DNA from 2 places in the Pedococcus sp. genome. Region 1 is predicted to be linked to the other one. Evidence: predicted binding sites of a transcription regulator. Region 1 holds the regulator's gene; the other holds the start of a gene.
What was found. The regulator HspR, encoded in region 1, represses chaperone genes until heat shock. The targets are predictions, from matches to a motif close to AAGTTGAGTCNNNNNGACTCAACTT.
Positions count from the first base shown of each region.

Region 2: a site for HspR is predicted at 2,916-2,940, ahead of clpB (ATP-dependent chaperone ClpB). Genes of this name have one in related genera too.

Region 1 is NZ_DATBMI010000203.1:257-6,366, reverse strand. Features, by position in the region: gene grpE (nucleotide exchange factor GrpE) at 1-618, shown strand, start outside; gene VIB11_RS15650 (DnaJ C-terminal domain-containing protein) at 661-1,653, shown strand; gene VIB11_RS15645 (heat shock protein transcriptional repressor HspR) at 1,660-2,112, shown strand; gene VIB11_RS15640 (formate--tetrahydrofolate ligase) at 2,140-3,837, shown strand; gene VIB11_RS15635 (C40 family peptidase) at 4,166-5,122, shown strand; gene VIB11_RS15630 (FadR/GntR family transcriptional regulator) at 5,190-6,020, opposite strand.
Region 2 is NZ_DATBMI010000007.1:1,181-12,707, reverse strand. Features, by position in the region: gene VIB11_RS00570 (hypothetical protein) at 1-167, opposite strand, end outside; gene clpB (ATP-dependent chaperone ClpB) at 269-2,857, opposite strand; gene VIB11_RS00560 (hypothetical protein) at 3,060-4,538, opposite strand; gene VIB11_RS00555 (hypothetical protein) at 4,795-5,070, shown strand; gene VIB11_RS00550 (tryptophan-rich sensory protein) at 5,248-6,045, shown strand; gene VIB11_RS00545 (gluconokinase) at 6,061-6,675, opposite strand; gene VIB11_RS00540 (sugar kinase) at 6,724-7,677, opposite strand; gene VIB11_RS00535 (bifunctional 4-hydroxy-2-oxoglutarate aldolase/2-dehydro-3-deoxy-phosphogluconate aldolase) at 7,674-8,324, opposite strand; gene dgoD (galactonate dehydratase) at 8,330-9,478, opposite strand; gene VIB11_RS00525 (carbohydrate ABC transporter permease) at 9,483-10,298, opposite strand; gene VIB11_RS00520 (sugar ABC transporter permease) at 10,298-11,248, opposite strand; partial or broken gene VIB11_RS00515 (sugar ABC transporter substrate-binding protein) at 11,483-11,527, opposite strand, start outside.

The DNA of each region.
Region 1 (6,110 bases):
GGCACCACCGAGGCCGAGGAGGTGGTGGGTGCGGAGGCCGCGGAGGCCGCCCAGCCCACCACCGCCCCGGCGGGGGCCGACAGTGCTCGTGCCGGGTCGTCGGACGCCCTCGAGCAGGAGCTCCAGGAGGAGCAGGAGGCGGTGGCCCACCAGGCGCCCCACGTGCCCACGGGCGAGGAGGTCCACCCGGACACCGCGCTCGCCGCGGAGCGCCTGCTCGACCTGCAGCGCCTGCAGGCCGAGTACGTCAACTACAAGCGCCGGGTCGACCGTGACCGCGCGATGGTGCAGGAGCGCGCCGTGCAGGACGTCCTCGAGACGCTGCTGCCGGTGCTCGACGACATCCACGCGGCACGCGAGCACGGCGACCTGCAGTCCGGGCCGTTCGCGTCGATCGCCGAGAAGTTCGAGCAGACGCTCACGAAGTTCGGGCTGACCCGCTTCGGCGAGGTCGGCGAGCCGTTCGACCCGATGCGGCACGAGGCGCTCATGCACACCCAGGCGGAGCTGCCGGAGGGCGCGGACTCGACCACGGTCGTGACCGTGCTGCAGCCCGGCTACCGTGCGGGGGACCAGGTCATCCGGCCGGCCCGCGTCGCGGTCGCCGACCCGCAGTAGCGCCGCCCAGCACACCGACCCGCACGCCGAGAGGAGGACGCCGTGGCCAGCCAGGACTGGTTCGAGAAGGACTTCTACGCGATCCTCGGCGTCCCCCAGGACGCCGACGCGGCCACCGTCAAGAAGACCTACCGCAAGCTCGCCCGCAAGGAGCACCCGGACCAGAACCCGGGTGACGCCAACGCGGAGCAGCGCTTCAAGGAGATCGGCGAGGCGTATGCCGTGCTCTCCGATCCCGAGCAGCGCCAGCAGTACGACGCCATCCGGTCCATGACGCACGGGGGCGCCCGCTTCCGAGCGGGCGGCCCGGGCGGTGGGGGCGCAGGCTTCGAGGACGTCTTCTCGTCGATGTTCGGCGGAGGTGGCGGCAACGTCCGCTTCAGCACCGGTGGCGGTGGGGCGCAGCCCAACCTCGAGGACATCCTCGGGGGCATGTTCGGCGGCGCGGGGCCGGCCTACGGCGGCTACGGCGCGCCGGCCGGCCCGCGCCGCGGGGCCAACCTGTCGGCGCGCACGACGCTCCCGTTCCGCGACGCGGTCGAGGGGGCGACGGTCACCCTGAGCACCGGCAACGGCCGGATCACGACCCGCATCCCGGCCGGGGTCCGGGACGGGCAGAAGATCCGCCTCGCCGGGAAGGGCGAGCCGGGTGAGCAGGGCGCACCCGCCGGTGACCTCATCCTGACCGTCGCGGTGGAGCCGCACCCCGTGTTCGGCCGCGAGGGCGACAACCTCACCGTGGACCTTCCGGTCACCTTTGCCGAGGCGGCGCTGGGGGCGACCGTTGCCGTCCCCACCCTCTCGGGCGAGCCGGTGAAGGTGCGCATCGCGCCGGGCACCCCGAGTGGCCGGGTGCTGCGGGTCAAGGGCAGGGGCGTCCCCCGCAAGGACCACCCCGGTGACCTGCTCGCCAGGGTCACCGTGGTCGTGCCCCAGCGGCTCACCGACGAGACCCGCGCAGCGCTCGAGGCCCTGCGCGCCCAGGAGAAGGACCAGGACCCTCGGGCCGAGCTCTTCGCCCGAGCCCAGAGGTGACGACCCATGGCCACGCTGCGCGGCTTCTCGCCTGACGACGACACCCCTGTCTTCGTCATCTCGGTCGCGGCCGAGCTGGCCGGCATGCACGCGCAGACCCTCCGGCAGTACGACCGCATCGGCCTGGTCTCCCCGTCCCGCACCCGCGGCGGGGGCCGTCGCTACTCCGCCCGTGACGTCGCCCTCCTGCGCGAGGTGCAGCGGCTCTCCCAGGAGGAGGGCGTCAGCCTCGCCGGCATCCAGCGCATCCTGGAGCTCGAGAACCAGGTGGCCGCCCTGCGCGCCCGGGTGGCCGAGCTCGCCGAGGAGCTCGATCGGACCCGTCAGCTCGCCGGGAGCCCGGCCGGCTCCAGGGTCTTCGCAGTCGGCCCGAGCGGCGACATCATCGCCCTGCGCGCCGGGCAGCGGCCCCGGCCGAACCGCTCCCAGGCGCTCGTCGTCTGGAAACCGTCCTTCTAGGCCCGTCCGCCCGCCACACTGGGCGGCGTGAGCCCGCCCACCGACCTCGAGATCGCGCGTGCCGCCCGGCTGCGGCCGATCGCCGAGGTCGCGGAGTCCGCCGGCATCCCGCACCACCACCTCGAGCCCTACGGGCACCACGTGGCCAAGGTCGACCTCGCCGCCGTCGCGGACCTCCGGGACCGGCCGATGGCGCGCTACGTCGTCATCACCGCCATCACCCCGACCCCGCTCGGCGAGGGCAAGACGACGACCGCCGTCGGCCTCGCGCAGGGACTCGCCGCTCGCGGCCGCCGCGCCACCCTGGCCCTGCGCCAGCCCTCCATGGGTCCCACGTTCGGGATCAAGGGCGGGGCCGCAGGGGCGGGGCACAGCCAGGTGCTGCCGATGGAGACGCTCAACCTGCACCTCACCGGCGACTTCCACGCCGTGACCGCCGCCCACAACCTGCTGGCCGCGATGGTGGACAACCACCTCCACCACGGCAACGAGCTCGGCCTCGACCCGCGCGGCGTCGCGTGGCGGAGGGTGGTCGACGTCAACGACCGCGCCCTGCGCAACGTCGTCACGGGCCTGGGGGCGCGCGTCGACGGGTTCCCGCGGCAGGGAGGGTTCGACATCACGGCGGCCAGCGAGGTCATGGTGATCCTGGGGCTCGCCACGTCGCTGCGCGACCTGCGCGAACGGCTCGGCCGCATCGTCGTGGGCTTCACGTATGCCGGCCGGCCGGTGACCGCGGAGGACCTCAAGGCGGCCGGCGCGATGGCCGTGATCCTGCGGGAGGCGCTCAAGCCCAACCTGCTCCAGACCACCGAGAACACCGCGGTGCTCGTCCACACCGGGCCGTTCGGGAACATCGCGACCGGGAACTCCTCGGTCATCGCCGACCAGATCGGGATCCGGACCGGTGACTACCTGCTCACCGAGGCCGGCTTCGGCGCCGACATGGGCGCGGAGCGGTTCTTCAACCTCAAGTGCCGGGTCTCCGGGCTCCGGCCCGACGCCGCGGTCCTCGTCGCCACCGTGCGGTCGCTGAAGGCACACTCGGGGCACTACGAGGTGATGGCGGGTCGACCGCTGCCGCCCGAGATGCTCGCCGAGAACCCGCGGGCGGTGCGTGCCGGCGCAGACAACCTGCGCCGCCACCTCGAGATCGTCAGGTCCTTCGGCGTCTCACCGGTGGTGGCCATCAACGCCTTCCCGTCGGACTTCGACTCCGAGCACCAGGTGATCCGGGACGTCGCGGAGTCCGAGGGTGCGCTGGTGGCGGTGTCCACCCACGTCGCCGACGGTGGGCACGGGGCGCTGGCGCTCGCCGCTGCCGTGGAGGAGGCCTGCGGCCGGGACCACGCCTTTCGCCCGACCTACGAGCTCGACCTGTCGCTCCGGGAGAAGATCGAGGCCGTCGCCACCCGCGTCTACGGCGCCGACGGGGTGGACCTCGCGGCCACGGCAGCCCGCGACCTCGACCGCTTCGAGGTGCTGGGCTACGGCGCCTTCCCCGTGGTCATCGCCAAGACCCACCTGTCCATCTCCTCGGACCCGGCCCTGCGCGGGGCCCCCCGCGGCTGGCGCCTGCCCGTGCGGGAGGTGCGGGCCGCGGCGGGCGCGGGCTACGTCTACGCCATCTGCGGCGAGATGCGCACCATGCCCGGCCTGTCGCGGCACCCGGCGGCCGAGGCCATCGACCTCGACGAGAACGGCGACGTGGTCGGGCTCTTCTGACGACGCCCCGGTGCCCGCGCCCTGCCGAGGGGCAGCGGCGATGGGGCCGACGGCCCTTGCCCAGCAGGGCGACACGAGCCCACGCTGACTCATGAGGATCGGGCTCGCGACGATCACCCTGGCGGTGGCCCTGGCCGGGGCCTGTGCCGGTGCCGAGGGTCCGAGCCGCGGCGCCGCCACGCAGCCTCGCACCCCGTCGTCGACCGTCCCGTCGTCGACCGTCCCGTCGTCGACCGCCACGGCGCCGACCGCCACGGCGCCGACCGCGACCGGCTCGAGGTCGGACGCCGGGCCGTCCACGGCTCGACCGCCCACTAGCCTGCAGCCCGTGCCACCCTCCACCGCCGGCGAACCCTCGGGCGGGGGTGTGCCTCCGCTGGCTCCGGGCGTGCAGGCGTGGGTCGCGGTCTCGGTCGCCACGCTCTGGCGCACGCCGGACTCGCCCCGGGCAGTGGACGCCCCTGCCCTGCGGTCACCGGCCGACATCCGGGGCTGGCTCGCGGGGATGACCGACGCGGACCGCCGTGGCCTCGTCGACCGTGCCGAGACCCAGTCGCTCCTCGGCGACCGCGTGGTGGTCACGCAGGTGAGCGGGTCGTGGGCCCGCGTCGTGGTGCCCGACCAGCCGACACCCCTCGACCCCCGGGGCTACCCGGGCTGGCTGCCCCTGGCACAGCTCGCGACGCCGGCGCCCTTCGCCGGGGTGACCATCGCGACGGTCGTCCGGCCGACGACGTGGCTGCGGACCGACGCCGCCGACCCCCGGCCCGTCGTCGAGGTGAGCTACGGGACGCACCTGCCCGTCGTCGGCCTGTCAGGGGAGTGGGTTCGCGTGTCGCTGCCCGGTGGCCGGGCGGGGCGGCTGCCTCGCTCGGGAGTGGCCGTCCGCGCTGATGGGGAGCCCGCCCAGCCGGCGACGGGAGAGTCGCTGGTGAGGTCTGCGGAGGACTTCACCGGGCTGGCCTACCTCTGGGCCGGGCGCAGCGGTTTCGGCTTCGACTGCTCCGGCCTGACCTCCCTCGTCCACCGGGTTCACGGGATCACCATCCCGCGCGACGCCGACGCCCAGGCGGGGGCCGGGCGACCAGTGGGGCGGGACGCGAGGGCTCCGGGCGACCTGCTGTTCTACGCGACCGCGAGCGGGTTCGTGCACCACGTGTCGATGGACGCGGGGTCGGGCTCGATGGTGCACTCACCGGCCACCGGGAGGACCGTGGAGACGGTGCCGGTGACGACCGCACCGTATGCCGCGGAGTACGCCGGGGCGCGACGCTACCTGCCCTGAGGGCCCACGTCGCCCGACCACAGCCAGAGGAGCATGCTGCCCCAGGGCGCACCCCGCGGCATACGGCTCAGCGGGTGGTGTGCTCCCCGGCCCGGGCCCACAGCGTCTTCATCTCGTCCATCGCCTGGCCCATGATGCGCAGCATGGCCTCGCGCGCCCGGTCGCCGTCGTGGCGCTGGATCGCCGAGGCGACGTCGGCGTGCAGCTGCAGCGCCTCCTCGTGCGGGTGGTGAGGCATCAGGCCGTAGTGGTGGCGCCCGGTGAGCACCTCGGCGACCAGCTCGTGCAGCTTGAGGAACATCTCGTTGCCGGAGCTGGCCAGCACGAGCCGGTGGAACTCGATGTCGAGGGCGAGGAACTCCTCCTCGTCCTCGCCCTGGCCGGCCGCCCACATCCGGGCGGCGAGACCGACGAGGGTGCTGGCGTCGGCGGGGGTCGCGCGCTCCGCCGCGAGCCGCGCGGCCTCGGGCTCGACCGCGCCGCGCAGCTCGGTGATCGAGCGCAGCTGACCGAGACGGCCGTCCGAGGCGAGGCGCCACCGGATGACCTGGGGGTCGTAGACGTTCCACTCGCTGGCCGACAGGATCTGGGTCCCCACGCGGCGGCGGGAGGCCACCATCCCCATCGACGACAGCACCCGCAGGGCCTCGCGCACGACGGAGCGCGACACGGCGTAGCGCTCCACGAGGTCGTCGATCAGCAGCACGGTGCCGGCTGCGAGGGAGCCGCCGGCGATCGCGAGCCCGATCTGGTCGAGCACCTGGGCGTGGAGCCCGGACAGGGCGGGGGCGTCCGCGGCGGGCGCGCCGGACTCGGGAGTGCCGGCCCCGGCGTCCTCGGGCGCGGTCTCGACGGGCCCGCCGGGGGACACGGACACGCCAGCCACGTCGCTGCTCATGGTTAAAGCATACGCATGTGGGTCAAGGCCTTGCATAAATCAGATTTAGACAATTAGCATCGCCGGAATAGGCGGACGTAAGCACCGCTG
Region 2 (11,527 bases), on a different contig from region 1:
ACGGCCTCGCCGAGCGCGAGGTCAGCGGTGCCCACCAGACGGTGCAGGCCGTAGAGCCTGCCGCGGACCTCCTCGATGGCCTCGAAGGCCTCGCTCACCTTGCCCACCGCCGCGACGGTGGCGGCGGTGGCCCCCTGGGGCCTGCGGTCCAGTGCGTCACTGCTCATGGGCCCAGTCTGGTGGGGACGCCCTCTCCCCGCGCGACGACGAACCGGGGGTGCGCCGCCTGCTCGCGGCACACCCCCGTCCGACGTCAGAGGTGCTCGGCTCAGGCGGCAGTGACCTCCGCCGGCCGGACGACCAGCGAGTCGAGGGCGTCGTCGCGGTCGACCACGACGGTGTCGCCGTCGCGGACCTCGCCCCCGAGCAGGGCCTTCGCGAGGCGGTCGCCGATCTCCTTCTGCACCAGGCGCCGCAGCGGCCGGGCGCCGTAGGCGGGGTCGTAACCGGTGAGCGCCAGCCACTCGCGCGCTGCCTCGGTGACCTCCAGGGTGACCCGGCGGTCGGCGAGACGGGTCGCCAGCTCGCGCACCTGCAGCTCGACGATGTGGCCGAGGTCCTCGGTGGAGAGCGGGTCGAAGACGACCACCTCGTCGAGCCGGTTGAGGAACTCCGGCTTGAAGGCCGCCCGCACCGCGCCCAGGACCGCCTCCTTCTTGTCTGCCCGCGACATCACCGGGTCGATGAGGAACTGCGAACCGAGGTTCGAGGTCAGCACGAGGATCACGTTGCGGAAGTCGACCGTGCGGCCCTGGCCGTCGGTGAGCCGGCCGTCATCGAGCACCTGCAGCAGGATGTCGAACGTCTCGGGGTGGGCCTTCTCCACCTCGTCGAGGAGCACGACGGAGTAGGGCCGGCGACGAACCGCTTCGGTGAGCTGGCCGCCCTCCTCGTAGCCGACGTAGCCGGGCGGGGCACCGATGAGCCGGGCGACGGCGTGCCGCTCGCTGTACTCGCTCATGTCGATGCGGACCATGGCCCGCTCGTCGTCGAACAGGAAGTCGGCCAGGGACTTGGCCAGCTCCGTCTTGCCCACGCCGGTCGGACCGAGGAAGAGGAACGAGCCGGTCGGCCGGTTCGGGTCGGAGATGCCGGCCCGGCTGCGGCGCACGGCGTCGCTGACGGCGCGGACGGCGGCCTCCTGGCCGATCAGCCTGGCACCGATGATCGACTCCATGCTGAGCAGCTTCTCGGTCTCGCCCTGGAGCAGCCGGCCGGCGGGGATGCCGGTCCAGGCGCTGATGACCTCGGCGATGTCGTCGGCGCCGACCCGCTCCTTGACCATGGTGTCCTCGCGGACCGTGCCCTCCGCCTCGAGCGCCGCCGCGATCTGCGTCTCCAGCTCGGGGATCTCGCCGAACTCGATGCGCGCGCCCGTCTCGTAGTCGAACTCGCGCCGGGCCTTCTCGAGACGGGTGCGGGCCTCGTCGAGTCGAGCCTTGAGCTCCCCGACCCGGTTGAGCCCGGACTTCTCGGCCTCCCAGCGGGCGTTGAGGCCGGCCAGCTGCTCGCTCTTGTCGGCAAGGGTCTGACGCAGCGCCTCCAGGCGCTCGCGGGAGGCCTCGTCCTTCTCGCCCTGCAGGTGCAGCTCCTCCATCGTGAGCCGGTCGACGGCGCGGCGGAGCTCGTCGATCTCCACCGGGGAGGAGTCGATCTCCATGCGCAGCCGGGAGGCAGCCTCGTCGACGAGGTCGATGGCCTTGTCGGGCAGCTGCCGGCCGCTGATGTAGCGGTCGGAGAGGGCAGCGGCGGCGACGAGCGCGGAGTCCTCGATCTCGACCTTGTGGTGCGCCTCGTAGCGCTCCTTCAGTCCGCGCAGGATGGCGATGGTGTCCTCGACGCTCGGCTCACCGACGAAGACCTGCTGGAAGCGCCGCTCGAGCGCGGCGTCCTTCTCGATGTGCTGGCGGTACTCGTCGAGGGTCGTCGCGCCGACCAGCCGCAGCTCGCCCCGGGCCAGCAACGGCTTGAGCATGTTGCCCGCGTCCATGGCACCCTCGCCGGTGGCGCCGGCACCGACCACGGTGTGCAGCTCGTCGATGAACGTCACGATCTGGCCACCGGAGTCCTTGATCTCCTCGAGCACCGCCTTGAGCCGCTCCTCGAACTCACCGCGGTACTTCGCGCCGGCGACCATGGCCCCCAGGTCGAGGCTCACGATCCGCTTGTCCCGCAGCGACTCCGGGACATCACCGTCGACGATGCGCTGGGCGAGCCCCTCGACCACAGCCGTCTTGCCGACGCCGGGCTCGCCGATGAGGACCGGGTTGTTCTTGGTACGGCGGGACAGCACCTGCACGACGCGGCGGATCTCGGCGTCACGGCCGATCACCGGGTCGAGCCGGCCGTCCCGGGCGGCCTGGGTGAGGTCCGTGCCGTACTTCGCGAGCGCCTCCGCGGTGGCCTCGGGGTTCTCGCTCGTCACCTTGTGGCCGCCGCGCAGTCGCGGGATCTCCGCCTCGACGGCCTTCGCGTCGAGACCCTCGAGGCCGCGGACCTGCCCCTTCTCGATGAGGGCCAGGAGCAGGACGTCGGTGGACAGGAACGAGTCGCCCATGGCCTGCATCAGCGTGGTGGCGTGCTGCAGCACCGCCAGCGCCTGCTGCCCGAGGCCCGGCGTGGCGACGGTGGCGCCGGTCGTCGTGGGCAGCCTGCCGAGCGCAGCACGTGCGGCGGCCGCGACGGCGTCGGCGGACGCGCCGGCCGAGGAGAGCAGGGCCGCGGTCGTGGTGTCCGGCTGCTCGGCGAGCGCGAGGACGAGGTGGGCGGGGGTGATCTCGGCGTGGCCGCCGGACTGGGCTGCGCGCTGGGCGACGGCGAGTGCCTCGCCCACCTTGGCAGTCGGCTTCAACTCCATGGGTGTCGTCTCCTGGGGCGTGGTGTCGTGCGGTGGTTCACGCGGTGCAACCCGCACAAAGTTGAGTGTATTCCGCTCAACTTGCAGCCCGCACGGCCCCCCCACCGGGAGAGCGTGGCCGGTGCCGCTTCCCGGGCCTCAGGAGCCCGTTGAACGGCACACCACCCGCCCCGGCACCCGCCTGCCAGGCACTGCCGCAGCCCTACGGGGCGATGAGGACCCGGTAGCCGCTGGGCAGCTCGCGAGCCGGCACCTGGACCCACCCACGGGTGTAGTCGGGCCGCGGCTCGCGGCCGCGCAGCACCACGGCGACCCGCTCGCGCTCCACGGCCGCACGCAGGTCGGCCAGGGAGTAGGCCTCGTCGCCGGCATGGCGCTGGATCGTCACCGCGTCGCAGCCGGCGACGTAGGCGACCGTCGGCGACGAGGGCCCCAGCAGGGTGCACGGCGGGGCGACCCCGCGCGCGGCGAGGGCGTCGGCCACCGCCACCCAGCGCGTCCGGGAGGCGGTCTGGGCCGAGAGGACGTCCTCGAGCACCCGGTACTGCACCACGGAGTGGGCGGCCAGGGCGACCGCCACCAGGCCGGCCGGGACCAGGCGCAGTCGGCCGCCGCGCGCGGTGCTGAGGCGGTGCAGCGCCTGGCCCACCGGCAGCGCCAGCAGGGCGTAGGCCGGCAGCATGAACCGGGGCGCGGCGTACCCGACGAGGAACAGGTAGGGGAAGGCGAGCACCCCTCCCACCCAGGCCGACAGCAGCGTTGCCTCGGTGGCCCCCGGGGCCGCGGTGCGCCGCTCACGCAGGGCGAGCCACACCGCCGCGACGACGAGGGCGGCACCCACCACCCAGAGCACGACCCCGAAGGCCGGGATGGGCTGGTCCGCGCGGACGCAGGGCCGGCACAGGATCGGCCCGTCGAGCGCCCGGAGCTGGTAGTCGGGCACGAAGCGCTCCCCGGTGCCCTGGGTGCTCAGGGCGCGGTACACCCGCGCCGGGATGCCGCCGTAGCGCAGCTGCGCCTCCACCAGCCACGGGACGGCACCGGCAACGGACCCGACGGCAGCCGGGACCAGCAGCCGCACGGCACGGCGCCGCCACTGCGGATGGGCGAGGACGGCGACACCGAGCGCCCCGAGGAGCGGCGCGACGTCACCGGGCCGGACCAGCGTGGCCAGGCCGACCGCGGCGCCTCCCGCCCACCGCAGCCATGCGGGTGCGAGCCCGAGGGCGTCGCACAGCAGCGCCCCGGAGGCGAACACACACGCCAGGGCGATGGCGACGTTCGGCATCGTCGTCGGCCCGTAGAACACGGTCACCCACAGGGTCGACAGGGCCAGGGCAGCCAGCGGCACCGAGCCGTCCGCGCGGACCCGGAGCCACACGGCATATGCGGCATAGAGACCGACGGCGGCCAGCACGGCGAGGTAGACCCGCAGCGCCTCCGGAGACCCGGTGACCGCCTGGATCGGGGCGACCAGCCAGGACATGCCTCGCGCCCGGGGTGCCGAGAAGACGAGGGCGGGCCGGCGCGGGTCCGTCTGGCTCGCGTAGACCGACTCGTCCCAGCCGAGCGGGACGTCGGCGACGAGGACGACCTGCGCCAACCCGAACACGGCGGCGACCACCGCCAGCCAGACCCGCGCGGGGACGCCCGCCCTCCGCCACACGTCACTCATGCCCATGGGCGCCAAGTCTCTCCGATCAGCGCCTGCCCGTCGTGGAATGCCGCGTAGCGGGGGCGCGTCGAGGCGACGCGGCGACTCGGGCGGCGCCAGGCACCCCGATCGACCGGGCTACCAGCGCATTCCTTTTGCCAAGAATTTACGGTCACGAGGGTCCTGCCTGAGAACTTCTCCGGCTTGGGGTCGCGGAAGCCAGCCCCTGTGGGGTCGGCCCGTCGATACCAGGAGGAAACCCTTGCGAGCACAACGACGTACCGTGACCGCCACCGCGATCCTCGCCGCAGCGGGACTGGCCGTGACCACCCTCGCCGCCGGCCCCGCCAGCGCCGACAAGCCGGATGACCCCGCCAAGATGGCCAAAGCGGTCCGGGTCGAGGCTGTCAACGCACACCTGAAGGCGTTCCAGCGCATCGCCGACCGCAACGACGGCAACCGCGGCGCCGTCTACAACAACACCGACGGAGCCCTCAACGGCACGCTCGGGGGCCCCGCCGACGACTACGCCCCGATCACACCCGACGCGGCCGCCTGAGCCCAACGCTCACAGCCGCACCCGGTGCCCCGGTCCGCAGAGCGGGCCGGGGCACCGGTGCGTCACCATCCGTGTGCGGCAACGGGCAGCGTCGCGTGGCCGCGAGGCACACCATGGCGTCACGGGTTGCCGGCGCTGGCGGGGCCGAGCGGCCGGACCCGAGTTAGCCTGCGGGACATGACGAGAGCCACCCCCACGCCGACCGACCGCGCCCGGCAGGTCGCCGTGACGGTCAGCGAGGTGCTCTGCGTCCTCGGCACCCTCGTGGGCGTCGGGTTGCTCGGGGGGACGCGGGTCGAGGAGTCCTCCGGCGGGGCCCTGGCCGCGGATGCCACGCTGCTCGCCCCCGCCGGTCCGGCCTTCTCGATCTGGTCGGCGATCTACCTCGGCCTGGCCGCCTACACCGTCTGGCAGTGGCTGCCGGACCAGGCGACCGACACCCGGCACCGGCGCATCGGCTGGCTGGCCGCGGCCTCGATGCTGCTCAACGCCGGGTGGCTGCTCGTCACCCGGCAGGGCTGGATCTGGGTCAGCGTCGTCGTGATCGCCGCCCTGGTGGTGGTGCTCGGTGTCCTGGTGCGCCGCCTGACCGAGCGGCCGTCGTACGGCGTCGCCGAGGTCGTCATCGTGGACGGCACCTTCGGCGCCTACCTCGGCTGGGTGTGCGTGGCGACCTGCGCCAACGTCACTGCCGCGCTGGTCTCGAGCGGCGCCGACCCCGGGTCGCCGGCGAGCGAGGTGTGGGCGGTGGCGGTCCTCGTGCTCGTGGCCGGGGTGGGGGTGATGCTCGCCCGTCGGCTCGACGGCCGGTATGCCGTGGCCCTCGCCATCGCGTGGGGGCTGCTCTGGATCGCGGTGGGCCGGGCCACCGACGAGCCGCAGTCGACGGTCACCGCATGGGCCGCCGTGGCCGCCGCGGTCGTGGCCGTCGGGTCCGCGGTGCGGGTCAGGCGCCGGAGCATCGAACCCCTCTGACCACCGCGACCGCGACTAGGCCGTGGGGTGGTCGACGGCCGTGGGGTGCATGCCGGGCCGGGTCTGGAGGGCGAGCCCGGTGACGGCGCGGGCCACCAGCTCCTCGGGCGACAGGGAGACGTCGAGCACGATGCCGGACTCGTCGGGCTGGAGCGGCTCCAGGGTCGCGATCTGGGAGTCGAGCAGCGAGGCAGGCATGTAGTGGCCCGCCCGGCTCGACATCCGCTCGCGGATCACCTCCGCCGACCCGTCGAGGTGCACGAAGTCCAGCGACGGCGGCCCGCCCGCGAGGACGTCGCGGTAGGCACGCTTGAGGGCGGAGCAGGCGATGACCGTGGAGCGCCCCTCGGCGGCCCGTTCGGCCATCCAGGCGGCAAGGTCCTGCAGCCAGGGCCAGCGGTCCTCGTCATCGAGCGGGATGCCGGCGCGCATCTTCTCGACGCTGGCCCGGGAGTGGAAGTCGTCGGCCTCGGCGAAGAGCAGGCCGGTCGCGCTGCTGAGGCCGTGCGCCACCGTCGTCTTCCCGCAGCCCGAGACGCCCATGACCACGACGTGCCGCGTGTGGAGGCTGACGTCGAGCGGCGTGCGGGCCTCCAGCGGGGCGCCGACTCCGGCGGGGGTGGTGGTCACGGAGGCTCTCATCTCGTCGGGGTCGGGGTCAGCGCTGGTCAGCGCTGGTCAGCGGAGGGTGGCACCCGGGGTGTGGCTGGCCAGCAGGTCGAGGTCCGCCCGGGTGGGCGCTCCCTCCCAGTCTCCGCGCGAGGAGACGGCGAAGGCACCTGTCGCCACGGCGCGGGCCAGGCACTCCGGGGGTTCGAGGCCGTCGAGGACGCCCGACAGGTAGCCGGCGCTGAAGGCGTCTCCCGCCCCGATCGGGTCGATGGCGGTCACGGGCACGGCGGGGGCGTCGGCCCTCCCCGCTCGGGTGTGCACGCTGGCGCCGGCGGGCCCGCGCTTGACCGCGACCTGCTGCACGCCCTCGTCGAGCAGGTGGGCGACCGCGGCGTCCTCGTCGCCGGTGGCCACCAGGTCGAGCTCGTCGTCGGACGCGACGACCAGCGTGGCGCGTCGGGCCAGCGGTGCGAGCGACTCGCGGGCCTGGTCACGACTCCAGAGCCGGCCGCGGAAGTTCACGTCGAAGGAGACGAGAGCGCCTGCGGCGCGGGCCGACTCGACCGCCCACGACACGGCCTCTGCCGCCGTCCCGGACAGTGCAGGGGTGATGCCGGTGACGTGCAGGATGTGCGGGGCGGTGCGCAGGGCCTCGGCCACGTCGTCCTTGCCGATGGCGGAGCCGGCCGACCCTGCGCGGCGGTACTCCACCCTTGTCAGGTCGGCGGACCGCTGCTCCACGAACATCAGGCCGGTCGGTCGCATGCCGTCGACCACAGCGCAGCTGGTGTCGACACCCTCGGCCCGCAGCTCGCGCAGCACGAGGCGGCCGAACGTGTCGTCGCCCACCCGGCCGGCCCAGGCGACCGTGTGACCGAGCCGCGAGAGCCCGATGGCGACGTTGGACTCCGCGCCGGCGAGGCGCACGGTCTGCCGACCCCCCTGGACGAGGGGACCGTCCGACCGGAACGACACCATCGACTCCCCGAAGGTCAGCACCTCGACGGCTGGGCGCGTCATCGTGTATGCCGTTCTGCCGCAGTGACGTACGCGCGGGCGCGGCTGCGCAGCGCATCGAGGTCTCCGCCGGAGGCGGCATCGCCGACGAGGGGGCTGCCCACCCCCACACCGATGGCGCCGACCGCGAGGTAGCCGTCGAGCTCCTCCAGGCCCACTCCCCCGACCGCGACGAACGGGATGTGCGGGAACGGGTCGCGGACGGCCTTGAGGTAGGCCGGTCCACCGATCGAGGCGGGGAAGAGCTTCACGACGCTCGCGCCCTGCTGCACCGCGGTCCAGGCCTCGGTGGGGGTGAGGGCACCGGCAGCGACCGGCAGGCCCCGCTCGGCGGCGACCGCGATGGACGGCGTCACGGCGGGGGTGACCACGAACTGGGCGCCGGCGGCCTCGACGTCGGCGACGTCGGCGGCCGTCAGCACGGTGCCCGCGCCGATCTGGGCCCCCTCCGGCAGCTGGGCCCGGACCCTCTCGATGGCCTCACGGGCACCCGGGGTGGTCAGCGAGATCTCGACGAACCGCACCCCCTCGTCGAACAGCGCCAGCGAGGTCGCGACGGCGGCCTCACCGTCCATGCCGCGGATGATCGCCATCACGCGCGCCCGGGTGAGGGCGTCGACGAACGCGCCCGACGGCATACCTGTCGGCACGCTCGTCACCACTCGGCGAACGAGCCGTCGGCGTGCCGCCAGACCGGCCCGCGCCAGGCGTGACCGCGCTTGTCGGCCGCGCGCACCGTCTGCTCGTCGATCTCGACGCCGAGCCCGGGCCCGGTCAGCCGCTCGATGTGCCCGTCCACGAACTGCAGCGGCTCGGTGTCCACGACGTAGTCGAGCACCTCGGCGCCCTGGTTGTAGTGGATGCCGATGCTCTGCTCCTGGATCAGGTAGTTCGGCGTCGCGAACCCGACCTGGAGGCAGGCTGCGAGCGCGAGCGGGCCGAGCGGGCAGTGCGGGGCGAGCTGGACGTCGTAGACCTCGGCGAGCGAGGCGATCTTGCGGGTCTCGGTGATGCCGCCGGCGTGCGAGAGGTCCGGCTGAGCCACGGCGATGCCCGCCTGGAGCACCGGGAGGAACTCCTGCCGGCTGTAGAGCCGCTCCCCCGTCGAGACGGGCGTGGTGGTCGACCTGACGAACTCGCCGATGAGGTGGGAGTTCTCGGGGACGACCGGCTCCTCGAGGAAGAACGGCCGGTAGGGCTCCAGCAGCGGCGCGACGCGCTTGGCGTTGGCGAGGGTGAAGCGGCCGTGGAAGTCGACCGCGACGTCGCCGTGGTGCCCCAGCACGTCGCGCGCCGCTGCCACGCGCTCGACGACGCCGTCGATCTCGGCGACGGTGGCCACCGGGCTCATCCGCCCCGACGCGTTCATCTTCACCGCGGTGAGGCCGGCCTCGACCTGCTCGCGGATGTGGTCCGCGACCTCGGCGGGCTCGTCGCCACCGACCCAGCCGTAGACCCGGATCCGGTCGCGGACCGGACCGCCGAGCAGCTGGTGCACGGGTGCGCCGAAGTGCTTGCCGGCGATGTCCCACAGCGCCTGGTCGAGCCCGGACACGGCACTGGCCAGGATCGGCCCACCCCGGTAGAAGGAGCCCTTGGTCATGACCTGCCAGTGGTCCTCGACGCGCAGCGCGTCCTGGCCGACCAGGATCTCGCTGAGCTGCTCGACCGCGGTGCGGACGGTCTCGGAACGGCCCTCGCAGGTGGCCTCGCCCCAGCCGACGATGCCGCTCTCGGTCTCGATGCGGACGAACAGCCAGCGGGGAGCGACGAGGAAGGTCTCGACCCTCGTGATGCGTGTCATGGACTCAGCCCTTCGTCGCGCCGGCGGTCAGGCCCGAGACGACGTACTTCTGGGCGAAGAGCGCGATGAGCATGATCGGCAGGGTGACGACGGTGGAGGCCGCCATCAGGCCGCCCCAGTCGATGCTGGCGTAGCCGACGAAGTCGAAGATCGCCACCGGCAGCGTCTTGGTGTCGGCGCTCGAGAGCACCAGGGCGAACATGAAGTTGTTCCAGGAGAAGATGAACGACAGGATCCCCGCGGTGGCGATGCCGGGCGTCGAGAGCGGCAGGGTGATCCGGCGGAAGGCTCCGATGGGGGTGAGACCGTCCACCATGGCCGACTCCTCCAGCTCGAGCGGGAGGCCGTCGAAGTAGCCCATCATGATGTAGACGATCAGCGGCAGCGACACGAACATGTGGCTGAGGATCAGCACCGTGAAGCCGCCGACCATCTTGAGGTTCGAGAAGACGTAGTACCACGGAACCAGCAGCGAGACCGCCGGGATGATGCGGGCCATCAGCACGACGAGCGCCGAGCGCCGCATCGAGAAACGGCTCATCGAGTAGGCGGCCGGCACGCCGAGCAGGATCGACAGCGCGGTCGCGGCGAAGGCGACCCAGAGGCTGTTGACGATGAACTGCACGTAGTTCGCCTGCTGGAGCACCTTGTCGTAGTTGTCCCACGTCGGCGTGAAGACGATCGCCTTGTCGGGGTTGTAGATGTCGACGTTGGTCTTGAGCGAGGCGGCGACCATCCAGGCCAGCGGGGCCAGCAGCGCCAGCACCACGACGACCAGGGCGGCGACGCGGAAGACCTTGTACGGAGTGCGGGCTCGCATCAGGCGGCGTCCTTCCGGCGAGTGGTGACGGCCCACATCGAGCCGATGATGATGAGGAAGAAGATGATGAGCACCGCCGAGGAGACGCCGTACTCGTTGTAGTCGAAGCTCAGGCCGTAGGCGTACACGTTGAGCGTCTCGACCTCGTGGAACGAACCGCCGCCCTTGCCCTTGGTGGCGTAGAGGATGTCGAAGGTCTTCAGCGCGTCGATGCCGCGCAGCAGGACCGCCACGACGACGGTCGGCATGAGCAGCGGGAGCGTGACGTGCCGGAAGCGCTGCCAGGCGTTCGCGCCGTCGATCATGGCCGCCTCCTGCGGCTCGTCCGACAGCGACGTCAGACCGGCCAGGAGGATGAGCACGATCATCGGCGTCCACTGCCAGATGTCGATGAGCATCGTCGTCGGCAGCGCGGTCCTCTCACCCGCGAGCCACGGCCACGGGCCGAGGCCGAACCAGGCGAGGAAACGGTTGGCCAGGCCGATGTTGGGGTCGAAGATGAGGCGCCACATCATGCCGACGGCCACGGGGGTGGCGACCAGCGGCAGGAGGATGGCGACACGCACCCACTTCTCGCCCTTGAAGGGCCGCCAGAGCAGCAGCGCGATCGCCATGCCGAGCACGACCTCGACGAGGAGCACCCCGCCGGTGAAGACGACCGTGCGCAGCACCGCCGGCCAGAACCGCTCGGTGTCGCCGAGCACCTCGAGGTAGTTGGCGAAGCCGATGAACTCCGACTCCGCGCGCACCGACCCCTCGGCGTCGGTGAGGCTGAGGTACACCGTCCACACCACCGGGAAGACGATGAGGAGGGCGACGAAGACCATCGCCGGGGCGGCGAACAGCCACTTGCGGTGGCGGTTTGCCCAGCGTGCCCAGGCGGGCGTGCTGGGGGAGGTGGTGAGGCTGGTCTCCCTCGCGGTGCTGGGGGTGGTGGTCGTGGCAGCCATGCGTGCTCCGTCGCGGGTGGTGTCGCGGGTGGTGTCGCGGGTCGTGACGTGGGGGGCCGGGTGGCCCGGTGGCCCGGTGGCCGGGTGGCCGGGTGTGCCGGTGGCCGGGTGTGCCGGTGGCCGGGTGGACCGGTGGGCGGGTGGACCGGTGGCCGGGTGGACCGGTGGCCGGGTGGGCCGGTGGCCGGGCGCCCGAGAGCTCGGGCACCCGGCCGGCCTCACCCGGCGAGGGTGCTACTTGTTCTCGTCGTCCAGGAACTTCTGGAACGCCTCGTTGGC